Regions from separate parts of the Photobacterium ganghwense genome, predicted to be linked through region 3. Evidence: predicted binding sites of a transcription regulator. Region 3 holds the regulator's gene; each other region holds the start of a gene.
What was found. The regulator MetJ, encoded in region 3, represses methionine synthesis genes. The targets are predictions, from matches to a motif close to TTAGACNTNTANANGTCTAA.
Positions count from the first base shown of each region.

Region 1: FH974_RS22290 (MetQ/NlpA family ABC transporter substrate-binding protein) is a predicted target of MetJ. The motif match lies at 2,315-2,334, and genes of this name have one in related genera.
Region 2: metN (methionine ABC transporter ATP-binding protein MetN) is a predicted target of MetJ. The motif match lies at 2,631-2,650, and genes of this name have one in related genera.

Region 1 covers NZ_CP071326.1:1,343,199-1,347,580, forward strand. The annotation lists gene FH974_RS22275 (alkene reductase) at 1-523, opposite strand, end outside; gene FH974_RS22280 (TetR/AcrR family transcriptional regulator) at 651-1,229, shown strand; gene FH974_RS22285 (hypothetical protein) at 1,360-1,743, opposite strand; gene FH974_RS22290 (MetQ/NlpA family ABC transporter substrate-binding protein) at 2,394-3,197, shown strand; gene FH974_RS22295 (sensor histidine kinase) at 3,299-4,382, opposite strand, start outside.
Region 2 covers NZ_CP071325.1:652,150-656,531, forward strand. The annotation lists gene FH974_RS03210 (MetQ/NlpA family lipoprotein) at 1-651, opposite strand, end outside; gene FH974_RS03215 (methionine ABC transporter permease) at 749-1,435, opposite strand; gene metN (methionine ABC transporter ATP-binding protein MetN) at 1,425-2,459, opposite strand; gene gmhB (D-glycero-beta-D-manno-heptose 1,7-bisphosphate 7-phosphatase) at 2,799-3,353, shown strand; gene FH974_RS03230 (hypothetical protein) at 3,814-4,161, shown strand.
Region 3 covers NZ_CP071325.1:203,640-208,021, forward strand. The annotation lists gene FH974_RS00980 (malic enzyme-like NAD(P)-binding protein) at 104-1,354, shown strand; gene metJ (met regulon transcriptional regulator MetJ) at 1,452-1,769, opposite strand; gene FH974_RS00990 (O-succinylhomoserine (thiol)-lyase) at 1,947-3,116, shown strand; gene FH974_RS00995 (bifunctional aspartate kinase/homoserine dehydrogenase II) at 3,113-4,382, shown strand, end outside.

The sequences.
Region 1 (4,382 bases), on a different replicon from region 3:
CGTGGATTTCAACGCCATCGAAGCCAGCGTCAATCGCATTAGCCGCAGCCTGAGCGTAGTCTGCAACCAGTTGTTCAATCTCTGTTTTGGTCGCCGGTTTTGGTACGGTATAAACCAACTCGCGCATTCTCGGCACCGTTCCCTCTACGGCAATCGCTGAAGGCGCAAGCACATATTCACCACCAAAAAAATGCGGGTGAGCCACTCGGCCCGTGTGCCACAGTTGCGCAAAAATTTTACCGCCGTTGGCATGTACGGCATCTGTGACTTTGCGCCAGCCATCAATTTGCGCAGGCGTATACAGACCCGGAGTATTCGGATACCCCTGACCATCGGGACGAATGATGGTAGCTTCAGAAATGATTAACCCCGTCTCCGCACGACGGGCGTAATAGTCAACCATCGCCTGCGTCGGGACCAAATCATCGTCAGCCATACAACGAGTCAGCGGCGCCATTAGAATTCGATTTTTAAGCGTCAGCGTGCCATTCAGGGCGTACGGCTGGAACAGGATGTCCGTCATTTTTCTTACCTCTATCTTGAACGTATATTCAAGATAGGCATTCTTGAATAATTGTTCAAGAACTTTTTTGAATGAATGTTCAAACACTGGTAAAATCAAGGCAATTTCCATTCACCAGAGAGATGCTATGCGCAGTGCAGAGTTCGATCGTGAACAAGTTTTACGTTCTGCAATGGATGCCTTTATTGCTAAGGGATACAGCAAAACCAGTATGCAAGATCTGAAACAAGCTACCGGCCTGCATCCCGGGTCCATTTACTGTGCCTTCGAAAATAAACGCGGCCTGCTTCTGGCTTCACTTGAGCAATACCGCTCTGACAGCAAAGCGGATTTCCAACGTTTTTTTGATCAATCCCCTTCTGCATTAAAGGGACTAAGACTGTATCTCGATCATGTTGTTGAGGAATGTGAGTGTGAAACCATCAAAGATTGTCTGCTGCAAAAAGCTTTAAGCGAGCTTTCTCAGCAGGACGAAGAGGTCGAAGCGCTTATCGCCCACATGCTTAATCAATGGCAAGCGTCTATTGCAGCGAAATTACAGCAAGCTCAACAAGAAGGGGACATTCCGGCTGACAGAAATCCGCTTGAGCTGGCTCAGTTTCTGGTTATGGGGATATACGGTATCCGTACCTTCTCACACACACAGCCAGAAAAAGGCACATTGCGAAGATTGGCCGATCAACTGTTTGCTCATTTATCGCAGTAAATTCAGGCTATCTCTGTCCTTTGAGAATGCATACTCAGCCTGACAGACCTGGCTGAGTATGTATGTTTGCATTTTCCCAGCCAGGCACCGAGTTGGTTACGTCACCCAGTTCATGATTACCGTCACTCAGCTAACTGGTGCCGTGTTTGGGAGACAAAACAAACAAAGCAGTCATTAAAACCATCCCAACCAGAAATATCATAGAAGCCAAAGCCAGAATTTTGTCCAGGAGTTCCGGCGCAATAAACTGGCCATAAAGCAAAAATAATCCACTAATCAATATCAGTACGCTCAGGTGATGGACCCAGAACTGCACATGAGCCAAAGCACTGTTGCCATTTTTCAACCACAGCTTGTGGCAAAGCCCGTAAATGAACGAGACAACAAAGCCTGCCAGCATCGTGTGTGCATGCGTAACGAGCTGACCGTGGTTATGAGAGGCCGCCATGTAGATGCCCAGTAAAAGCCCTAAAATGGCGTATCCAAAACTGCACAATATGAATTTTCTGTCCATCCACTCCCTCCAACTGGCGACACTTCACCAACTTGATCGCTGAAATATTGAGCGCTGAAATATTGAGCGCTGAAATGTTAAGCTCTGTAATATTTGGCGCTGAATAGCCCTAAATCATGAGATAAAAACCAGCGTGAGCCTTAAAAGCCACTCCCGCCCTCAACGCAAACACGGATAAAGTAAAAGCAGTTTCTTACTGAAATAAATTGGCATTCACCTTCATAAGGCTAGGCTGGACAGATCAACTTTGCCATTCAGACCATAAAGCAACGTCACTCAAACCATGCAACAACAATGCGCCAGTTTAAACGGTGCGGCAGAGACCTGGCACATGAATGAGAACACATTAGGCAGCAACCAAAGACCAAATAAATCTCATGATTTGCTTCTGAGTACTGGAACTTCTGCTTGCTGGTTCTTCTGATTGCTATTAGCACAACTGGGATTTTACCGTCGCACTTTTAACGTATTTTGCTGCTGCAACGACGGCACAGCACGTTCTCACATGCTCAGCTGGCTATTCCTCTGTGTGTTGAAAAATCGTGTTGCATCTCAGTTCATTCAATGTAATATGGCCGTACAGCCATCTAAACACCCATACCACCCAATACCATTTTTCGCGTATGGAAATACATGATAGGGAAAGCATGATGAAAAAACGTAAAACAGTCAGTCAATGGATTCTCGGCACCCTGCTGTTTGCAGGCTTAACCGGCTGCGGACAGGAAAACAGCACTGTCATTAAAGTCGGGGCAACGGTAGGCCCTCATGCTCAGGTCGTTGAAGCCGTTGCACGAGAAGCAGAAAAGCAAGGGCTCAAAGTCGAAGTCGTTGAGTTTTCTGATTACATCACCCCGAATGGCGCATTGGCTGACGGCAGCCTGGACATTAACAGTTACCAACACCAGCCTTTCTTACAGAATTACAACAGCAATAATGGCTCGAAGTTGGTCTCGATTGGGGAGTCCATCCTGATGCGCATGGGGATTTACTCGAACAAATACGCCTCTCTGGCCGATCTGCCGGATAATGCGCAGGTTGCGATTCCTAATGATCCGACGAATGGTGGACGTGGTCTGCTTCTGCTGGAGGACGCCAAGCTTATCACACTTAAACCCGGTGTCGGTTTCAAGGCCAGCATTGAAGATGTGGTCGATAATCCGAAGAACCTGAAATTTATTGAAGTTGAAGCCGCGCAGCTGCCACGCAGTCTGGACGATGTCGATGTGGCAACGATTACGATGAACTATGTCATGTCTGCCGGTCTGGATCCGAAGAAACAGGGGATCTATCTGGAACCAAAAGATGCCCCCTTGGCAGTCATGGTGATTGCGACGCGTGAAGCAGATAAAAACAACCCGGCATACCAAAAGTTTGTTGATATCTATCAGTCACAACCGATTCGCGACTATCTGCAGCAAACATTCAACGGTACCATCGAACCGGCTTTCTAAGCCAAATCAGGACATGTATTGCAGCCACCCCCTTCATCAGCGTGTATTCCGTTTACTCCGGTGATTGTGGTGGCTGCAACACTCATACCGGGTAAGTGTTGCTAATGGCAGTTACTTTGAGTTTCAGACTCGTCGACATTAAGACGAATGGTGAAGGTACTACCCTGCTGTGGTACAGACTCAACCGTCAGGATACCACCCAGGTTGGTGACCATTGCAGAAGCCAGTGCCAGACCAAGTCCATAGCCCTCCGAATTACTCCGACTGCTATCCACCCGATATAAACGCTTAAACACTAAGTCCTGATGCTCCGGGGCAATCCCGATCCCTGTATCAGTCACATTGATGACTAGCTGGGCTGTTTTCTCCGGTTGGTTAACAGCGTGATGCTCAACCGGTGGCAAAGAGGGAGCAATCGTGGACGCAGATAACCGAACCGATCCTCCCGGCGGGGTGTATTTCAATGCGTTATCAACCAGATTAACCAATACCTGCGTCAGTTTGTCAGCATCAGACAGAATGATGATACCGGGAGAACAGGTGCAATGGAGCTCAATCCCCTTTTCTTCGGCAATATCTTCAAACCAGCTAGCCACGCGCTCCAGCGCCATTTTTACTTCCGTTGGAGCTAGCCTAACAATGCGCTTTCCGGCCAGTTCATCATTCAGTTTCATCAGTGCTGTCAGCATGTTACCGGCCTGCACCGCATACTCAGCACAGTCACTTAAGGCATGCTCCTGCAGATTCTGTTTCTCTGCTCCCTTCAAGGGAGACACCAATGCCCCTTCAGCGGCCAGCCGGATCCGTGACAACGGTGTTCGTAAATCATGGGCAATGGCATCCACTGTGGTATCCATTGTTGCAATGACCTGATGTAACCGTGAAACCGCCTGATACACGCTCTGGTTAATGGCGGCCAAGCCATCTTGTTGCATGGCGTCCGTTCTAGAAAACGTTCCTTTTCGTGGAGGTTCTATCTCGTTTTGCTCGGAAAATGAATCCAAAGCGTGATGGCTGAGCTTATCAAGCTGATTGCCCAAGGTTGCCAGTGGCGACATCGTGTTTTGGATTAAACGATGAATAAACACAGCAGTAAACAGCACCAGTACGCAGAAAGCCATAAAAGTCATCATCCATTGTCGCGTCGCCACTGCATAGCGCGCCCGGTTATCCAGCACCAGCCAA
Region 2 (4,382 bases), 450 kb from region 3:
GATGCCGTCTTTTTCCGGCGTCAGATTGATGCTGCTGGCATAAGTGTTATTGATAATCGCCAGTTGAACGTCATCCAGCGAGCGCGGCAGTTGCGCGGCTTCCAGTTCAACAATTTTCAGGTTCTTAGGGTTTTCAACAACATCCAGTACCGTGGCCGTCAGGCCAACACCGTCTTTCAGCTTCAATAGCCCTTGTTGTTGCAGCAGCAGCAGAGAGCGGCCCAGGTTTGTTGGATCGTTTGGCACAGCCACCTGATCACCGTCGTTCAGCTCCGCAATGGACTTGATTTTGCTTGAGTAAGCCGCAATCGGGTAGACAAAGGTGTTACCGGCAACGGCGAACTTGTAGCCGCGGTCGGCAATTTGCTGATCCAGGTATGGCTTATGCTGGAAGGCGTTGGCGTCAATTGACCCTTCTTCCAGTGCGGCGTTTGGTGAAACGTAATCAGTGAAAGTGATCAGCTCAACATCCAGACCGTATTTGTCTTTGGCTTCTTTTGCAGCCACTTCTGCCACCTGGGCTTCGGCACCGGCCATCACCCCAATTTTCACTTTGTTTGTAGCGGTGGCTTCTTTTTCGCCACAACCGGTCAGCACCAGCGCAGAGGCAAGGCCGGCAACGGCAAACAAGTTCTTCAAATTAAACGCCATGTTACTTCTCCTTAGAATTGGGGTTTTCCGTAATACTAGTTGTTAATTATGTTTGGTGTTGATTGTGTGCTTGGTGTTGATCGTGTGGCTGTGATGATTAACGGTGGTCCACGCGTTTCACCAGGTGATCGCCCAATGATTGAATGAGCTGCACTAAGATGACCAGTAGTACAACCGTAATCAGCATGACCGTGCCGTCAAAGCGCTGGTAACCGTAGCGAATACCGACATCGCCCAGGCCGCCACCACCCACGGTACCTGCCATGGCAGAGTAGCTGACCAGTGTCACCAGGGTGATGGTCACAGCATTGATGATGCCAGGCAAAGCTTCCGGCAGCAGCACTTTGCTGATGATCTGGCGCGGTGTTGCCCCCATTGCTTGGGCGGCTTCAATCAGGCCCGATGGGACTTCCAACAGCGCTCCTTCAACCAGACGGGCGATAAACGGAATCGCGCCCACGGTAAGCGGAACAATCGCGGCGGCGGTACCGATGGAGCTGCCGACCAGAAAACGGGTAAATGGTATGATCGCTACCAACAGGATAATAAAGGGGATAGAACGACCAATATTGGTAATGGTGCCCAGTACTTTATTGAGGGTTGGGTTGGCCAGCAGGCCGCCTTCTTTGGTCAGGTGGAGCGCGACACCGACCGGAATCCCGACCAGAAAGCCAATCAGACCAGAGGCAAAGACCATAACCAGAGTTTGGCCCAGCGCCTGAATAAGCAGATCAATCAGACGCTCGTTAGTCGTCCACCATTGTGCAATCGATTCAAGCAACATAACCCAGTACCTCTACATTCACTTTGTGATCACGAAGGAAGGCAATGGCTTGTTCCGCTGCCTGCTCGGTGCCGAAGATCTCGGCCAGCATCAATCCAAATTTGACGCCTCCGGCGTAATCCATGTCTGAGCTCATGATGCTGATATCGATGTTGAACTCACGGGCAATCTGGGAAATCAGCGGGGCATCAACAGACTCGCCAGTAAATTCCAGACGTACCAGCGGGTAACTGTTTTCAACCCGATGTTCTACCAGGCGAGTGCGATATTCTTCCGGAATGGACAGATCCAGCGTGGAACGGATGAACTCACGCGCCAGGTCGGTTTTCGGATGGGCAAAGATGTCACCCACCGGACCTTTCTCAACCAGCTCACCGCCGCCGATGATAGCCACTTCAGAACAGATATTTTTCACCACGTCCATTTCGTGTGTAATCAGCAGGATCGTCAGGTCCAGCTTACGGTTAATTTCTTTTAGCAGAGCCAGAATAGATTGTGTCGTGGCCGGGTCCAGGGCGCTGGTGGCTTCATCACACAGCAGCACTTTCGGATCGGAGGCCAGAGCCCGGGCAATCGCCACACGCTGTTTCTGACCACCACTCAGGTTGGCCGGATACACATCTCGTTTGTCTGTAAGGCCAACCAGTGCCAGCAATCCTTCCACTTTGGCTTTGATCTCGGCTTTTGGGGTGCCAGCCAGCTCCAGAGGAAGGGCTATATTGGCAAAAACGGTGCGCGAGGCCAGCAGGTTAAAATGTTGGAAGATCATGCCGATTTTGCGGCGTGCCTGAGTCAGTTCCTGATTCGAAAGTTGGGTAAGATCAACGCCGTCGACAACCACGTGTCCGCTGGTTGGCTTTTCCAACAAGTTGACGCAACGGATCAGGGTACTTTTGCCGGCACCGGATGCGCCGATGACCCCAAAAATAGTGCCTTGTTCAATCTTCAGGTTGATATCACGCAGGGCGTGGATCTCCCTTTCCCCTTGATAGAACACTTTGTTAACTCTGCTTATTTCTATCATTCTTCTTCCTGAATCATATTGCGTCAGTCGGTAAACCGATGCTGACGACGACCAATATTTTGTTATGTTATTTGCTGTCTTTGCATCATGTTAACGAGGTGTGTCATAAAATGACTAATCGTATCGTTTGACTTGATGCTATGGGTTAACATAAATGAAGTCAATAGATATTTTTACGTCTGGACGGCTAAACGGCTTTATTTCTGGATTTCCCAATTTTGGCAGCAATTCCGGCGTAAGAAGGATGGCTAAAATGGGGATAAAGCAGATGAATCCCGGTGCCAGCCGTGCCATAATTCGAGACATTGACACAAACTTCGAATAACAGAGGGCTGACGCTTGGCCAAACCAGCAGTTTTTATCGACCGTGATGGCGTGATTAATATCGATCGCGGTTATGTTCATACCGTAGATGATTTCGAATATGTCGAAGGCGTATTTGAGGCCTGTAAGAAGCTGAAAGCGATGGGCTATCTACTTGTGCTGGTGACGAACCAGGCGGGCATTGCTCGCGGCATGTATACCGAAGATGAGTTCCTGACCCTGACTGAATGGATGGACTGGAACTTTGTGGACAACGGGGTAGAGTTTGACGGTATTTACTATTGCCCGCATCACCCGACCGAAGGTCAGGGTGACTACCTGCAGGACTGTAACTGCCGCAAGCCAAAACCGGGTATGTTCATTTCTGCGCGCGATTTTCTGAAAATCGATATGGCCAACTCTGTCATGATTGGTGATAAGACCGACGACATGCTGGCAGCACAGGCGGCTGACGTAGGAACCCGAGTGCTGGTACGCACCGGTAAACCGGTCACGGAAGAAGGCACTCAGTTGGCCGATGCCGTTCTGGACAGTATTGCCGATGTACCTGGCTGGCTGGCAGCACGCTAACGAAAGTATTCTCTGGTTGGGCTTAGCCCGCTGTAAAAGGTCGCTCAGGCGGCCTTTTTTGTTTTCTAAGGCGGGAAAAAAGGCATTCGCACCAGCGACTGGCTGTGACGAAATGGCGCGCCGGATTCAGGGTAGTGGGAGAGCGTATTGGTTGCAGCGATACATTCGGCACTGAAATCATGCCGGGTTAGCGGCAGATGTTTTCTTTATTTAGGAATCAGGGATAGGTGTATCGGGTGCCAAGAGTCAGTGAATTAGTGAGTTAGTGAATTTGGCTAAAATGCGTACAAATTTGCCATCTTGAAATAACAAAATAATGCTGCGTTTAAAGGGTTTTTATTAAGCTATTGAAAAATATTGAAATAAATTTTGGCACGCGAGCTGCAATACCTGTTTTGCACCACCAAGCCATTCTGGCTGACACCACAAAGCATAAGCACAGCATAAACAGGAGAACACTATGAATACGATCGCGAAGCACTTATTGGTCACTTTGTCTTTGGTACTGGCATGGCAAGCGCATGCAACCGAACAAGAGGCAGGGCCCGGTGTTCTGACGTTGGATAAAGCACAGTGGCATGCTGAACTGGATGAGACCATGCAGGCCCAGAAGCGCAGTGTTCTGAATTCGCTAACCCATGAACAATCTGCCCAACTGAAAGCTTCAGCCTTGGACAGCAACAGTATGATGATTGCCGATGTTGAGCAACTTCACTTGCAACAGCAGCTGAGTCAGCCGGACGCACACAGCGAAACCAAAGCGATTTTGGTCAGTACCCGTAAACTAATGCCGGAGCAGACACCCTAACTTGGCCTCTGCTGTCGGTAGCAGTGTGAAGGCGGTAGGCCTTGTGAAATCGCATGAGCGCATGGTGTTAAAGATGAAACGGCTTGGTGGGGCTGTCCGGTCGTGACATCAACCGCGCGGAGAGAAAAAAAGGGAAGCGGATGCTTCCCAAAACCGTGTGACTGACTCACACATAGATCACAGGTTAGAGTGGGTAAGCCCGCCCCGAGCGAGACGGGCAA
Region 3 (4,382 bases):
TGGCTCGACCAGATGTTCGGTGCTAGGATTTTCTGCTGCTATCGCATATGATTTAGCGTTTCCAACGAACTGAACATTATTATTATTCAGGATCCTGAACATTATGTCTGAAGATTTTCGCCAACAAGCCCTCCATTACCACGCGTACCCTGTTCCCGGCAAAATTTCTGTTGAGCTGAGTAAACCAGCGAACACTGTTGAAGATCTGGCGCTGGCTTACAGCCCAGGCGTTGCTGAGCCAGTACGTGAAATTGCCCAGAATGCTGAGAATGTTTACAAGTACACCGGCAAAGGCAACATGGTTGCTGTTATTACTAACGGTACGGCCATTCTGGGTCTGGGTAACCTGGGTCCCCTGGCGTCTAAGCCAGTAATGGAAGGGAAAGCGCTGCTGTTCAAGCGTTTTGCTGGCCTGGACTCCATCGATATCGAAGTGAAACACCGTACTATCGACGAGTTCGTTGATACCGTAGCCAACATTGCTGACACCTTCGGTGGTATCAACCTAGAAGACATTAAAGCCCCAGACTGTTTTGAAATCGAAAAACGCCTGATTGAGCGTTGTAACGTACCGGTTTTCCACGATGATCAGCACGGTACCGCTATTGTTACTGCAGCCGGTATGCTGAATGCGCTGGAACTGCAGGGCAAAGACATCAGCGAGGTGGTGATTGTCTGTCTGGGTGCCGGTGCTGCTGCGGTAGCATGTATGGAACTGCTGATTAAGTGTGGCGCACAGCGTGAGAAGATCTACATGCTCGACCGCAAGGGCGTGATCCACACTCGTCGTGATGACATTAACGAATACAAACAACTGTTTGCCAACAACACTGACAAGCGTACGCTGGAAGACGTGATTGACGGCGCAGATATCTTTGTGGGCGTATCGGGTCCGGATCTACTGGCTCCTGAAGCACTGAAACTGATGGCTGACAAGCCGGTGGTCTTTGCGTGTTCAAACCCGGATCCGGAAATCAAACCGGAGCTGGCGCACGCAGTACGTGATGACCTGATCATGGGTACAGGCCGTTCTGACTACCCGAACCAGGTGAACAACGTGATTTGTTTCCCGTTCATCTTCCGTGGTGCACTGGACGTACGTGCCAGCGAAATCAACGATGAGATGAAACTGGCGGCAGTACACGCGATTCGTGAACTGGCGAAAGAGCCGGTACCGGCGGAAGTGGTGGCAGCGGCGGGTGCTCAGTCACTGGAGTTCGGTTCTGAGTACATCATTCCAAAACCAATGGATCCACGTCTGCTGCCGCGCGTTGCGAAAGCGGTGGCTCAGGCGGCAATTGACTCCGGCGTGGCACAGATCGCGATGCCAGTGGGTTACATGGAAGACAAGTAAGTCCATCTGCCTGAAACGAAAAAACCAGCCTGAGGGCTGGTTTTTTTATGGCTGCTGCCAGGGGAATCAGTCGCGAGTGGGCGCCGCGAGGGCACGGTTACTCGTTGATATCTTCGTACTTGATCCCTTTCTCATCCATGATGGCCTTGGCTTCCGCTGGCAGGTCATCCGGGCGATCTTTACGGATGTCATCATCGGTCGGCAACGGCTGGCCGGTGTAGGCATGCAGGAAGGCTTCGCACAGCAGTTCACTGTTGGTCGCATGACGTAAGTTATTAACCTGGCGACGGGTACGTTCATCGGTCAGGATTTTCAGAACCTTCAGTGGGATCGAAACTGTAATTTTCTTTACTTGTTCGTTTTTCTTACCGTGTTCCGCGTATGGACTGATGTATTCGCCATTCCACTCTGCCATTTTTAACCTTCTCAGCGATTTTAAATTGAAGTAATAGAACTAAGACGGATTTTAGCGGGATTTACTGCCATAAGCAAAGACATATGGACGTCTAGAAGTGTTGACGTCCTTTGTGATAGCCGCTATGTTGATGCGTAAAGTTTATTCAGCTGCAATCGCCCAACAAGGAAAGTAACTATGAGTGACAAGAAGCTTGCCACCGTCGCGGTTCGAACCGGCATTGAGTCCGACACCCAGTTTAATGCCGTGGTGCCACCCATCTATCTGACGTCCACCTATGGTTTCCCCCAGTTGGGCGAACTGCCTCAGTATGACTATTCGCGTTCCGGAAATCCAACCCGCAATATGCTGGCAGAAGTACTGGCGGAGCTAGAGGGCGGAGCCGGTGCCATTGTGACGAACTGCGGGACTGCGGCGATTAACTTGCTGGTGTCGGCCTTGCTGGGACCGGGCGATTTGGTTGTGGCACCGCATGACTGCTATGGCGGGACCTACCGCTTGTTCAATACCCGGGCGGAAAAGGGCGATTTTCAGGTCCGCTTCGTGGATCAGACCAACCCGCAGGCGGTGGCTGAGGCGCTGGCACTGAAACCTAAGCTGGTGTGGGTGGAAACGCCGTCCAACCCGCTACTGCGGATCGTGGATATTGCCGAGCTGTGCGCCGCTGCCGACAAAGTCGGGGCGCTGGTCGCGGTCGATAACACCTTCCTGTCACCTATCTTGCAGCAACCCTTGGCGCTGGGCGCCAATTTTGTTGTGCACTCCACCACCAAATACATCAACGGCCATTCTGATGTGCTGGGCGGGGTGCTGGTCGCCAAATCAGAAGAGCAGGCGGAGCACCTGGCATGGTGGGCCAACTGTATCGGCGCTACCGGCGCACCGTTTGATGCGTACCTGACGCTGCGCGGTCTGCGCACGTTGGCTCCACGGATGCGGATGCATGAGGAAAACAGCGCGCAGATTCTGGCATTTCTGCAAACCCAGCCATTGGTCGGACAGATTTATCATCCTAGCCAGCCGTCGCACCCGGGGCATGAGATTGCCCTCCAGCAGCAGAAAGGATTTGGCGCTATGCTGAGTTTTGAGATCGCAGGCTCTCAAGCACAGCTGGAAACCTTTGTCCGTGAGCTAACCTGCTTCTCGCTGGCGGAGTCTCTCGGCGGGACGGAGAGTCTGATTTGCCATCCGGCCAGCATGACCCACCGCGCCATGTCGGATGAAGCGCAGGCTGCGGCCGGGCTGAAGCCGTCATTGTTGCGGTTGTCTGTGGGGCTGGAAGACCCGGCAGATTTGATTGCAGATTTGGCGCAGGCCTTCCAGAAAGCGGCGGAGGTGGCAGCATGAGTGCAGGCAATCCGAGGCAATTGCACAAGTTTGGCGGCAGTAGCCTGGCCGATCCGGACTGTTATCGCCGGGTCGTCGAGATTCTACGGGAATACTCCGGTGACACCGATCTGGTGGTGGTGTCTGCGGCAGGAAAAACCACAAATAATTTAATCGAGTGGCTGACCTTGCTTGGCAAAGACGGCCGTCAGGCCCACGAAGCCCTGCAGGCTTTGCGTCAGTTCCAGCAACAACTGATTGAAAACCTGCTCAGCGGTGAGTTGGCAGATGAGCTGCTGACTCAGCTGCATCTGGAGCTGGGCGAGATCGCCCGTGTCGGGGAGCAGTTGCCGCTCAGTGAAGCGCAGTCAGCCTGGGTTCAAGGGCACGGTGAGCTCTGGTCGGCCCGGCTGATGGCCGCGCTGCTGAGTCAGCAGGGGCTGCCTGCCGTGAACCTGGACTCTCGCCTGTTCCTGCGCACAGAACGCTCGGCACAGCCGGAGGTCGACAGGGCCCAGTCATGGCCGCTGCTCAAGGCGCAACTGGCGCAGCATCAGCATAAGCGGGTGGTGATCACCGGGTTTATGGCGCGTAACGGCGCCGGGGAAACTGTGCTGCTCGGGCGTAACGGCTCGGATTATTCCGCTACCGTGATTGGCGCACTGGCTGAAGTCCAGCGGGTGACGATCTGGAGCGACGTCGCTGGGGTGTACAGTGCCGATCCACGTAAAGTCGGGGATGCCTGTCTGCTGCCGCTGCTGCGGCTCGATGAAGCCAGCGAACTGGCGCGGCTGGCAGCCCCGGTACTGCACAGCCGGACTCTGCAACCGGTGGCGCAGAGTGCCATTGATCTGACCCTGCGTTGCAGCCATCAGCCGGAATCCGGTTCAACCCGGGTTGAGCGGGTGCTGGCCTCCGGACGTGGCGCTAAAATCGTGACGTCACTGGATGACGTCTGTGTGATTGCGTTGTCGGTCCCGCGCTCACAAACCCTGGAGCCGGTGCTGGCGGAGGTCGACCGGTTGCTTCAGCGTGCCCAGTTGTTGCCGCTAGCCCGCAGTGTCGAAGCCGATAAAGGGCGCATTCAGCTGGCGTACACCACCGAAGTGGTCGGCAGCGTTCTGGCATTGCTGCAGGACAGCGGCATTGCGGCGGAAATCAAGCTGCGGGATGGATTCTCGATGGTGGCGGTGGTGGGGGCCGGAGTGGTGAACAATGCCGTGCACTGTTACGGCTTCTATCAGCAGCTCAAGCGCCAGCCGGTGGAATTTATTGCCGAGTCGGAGT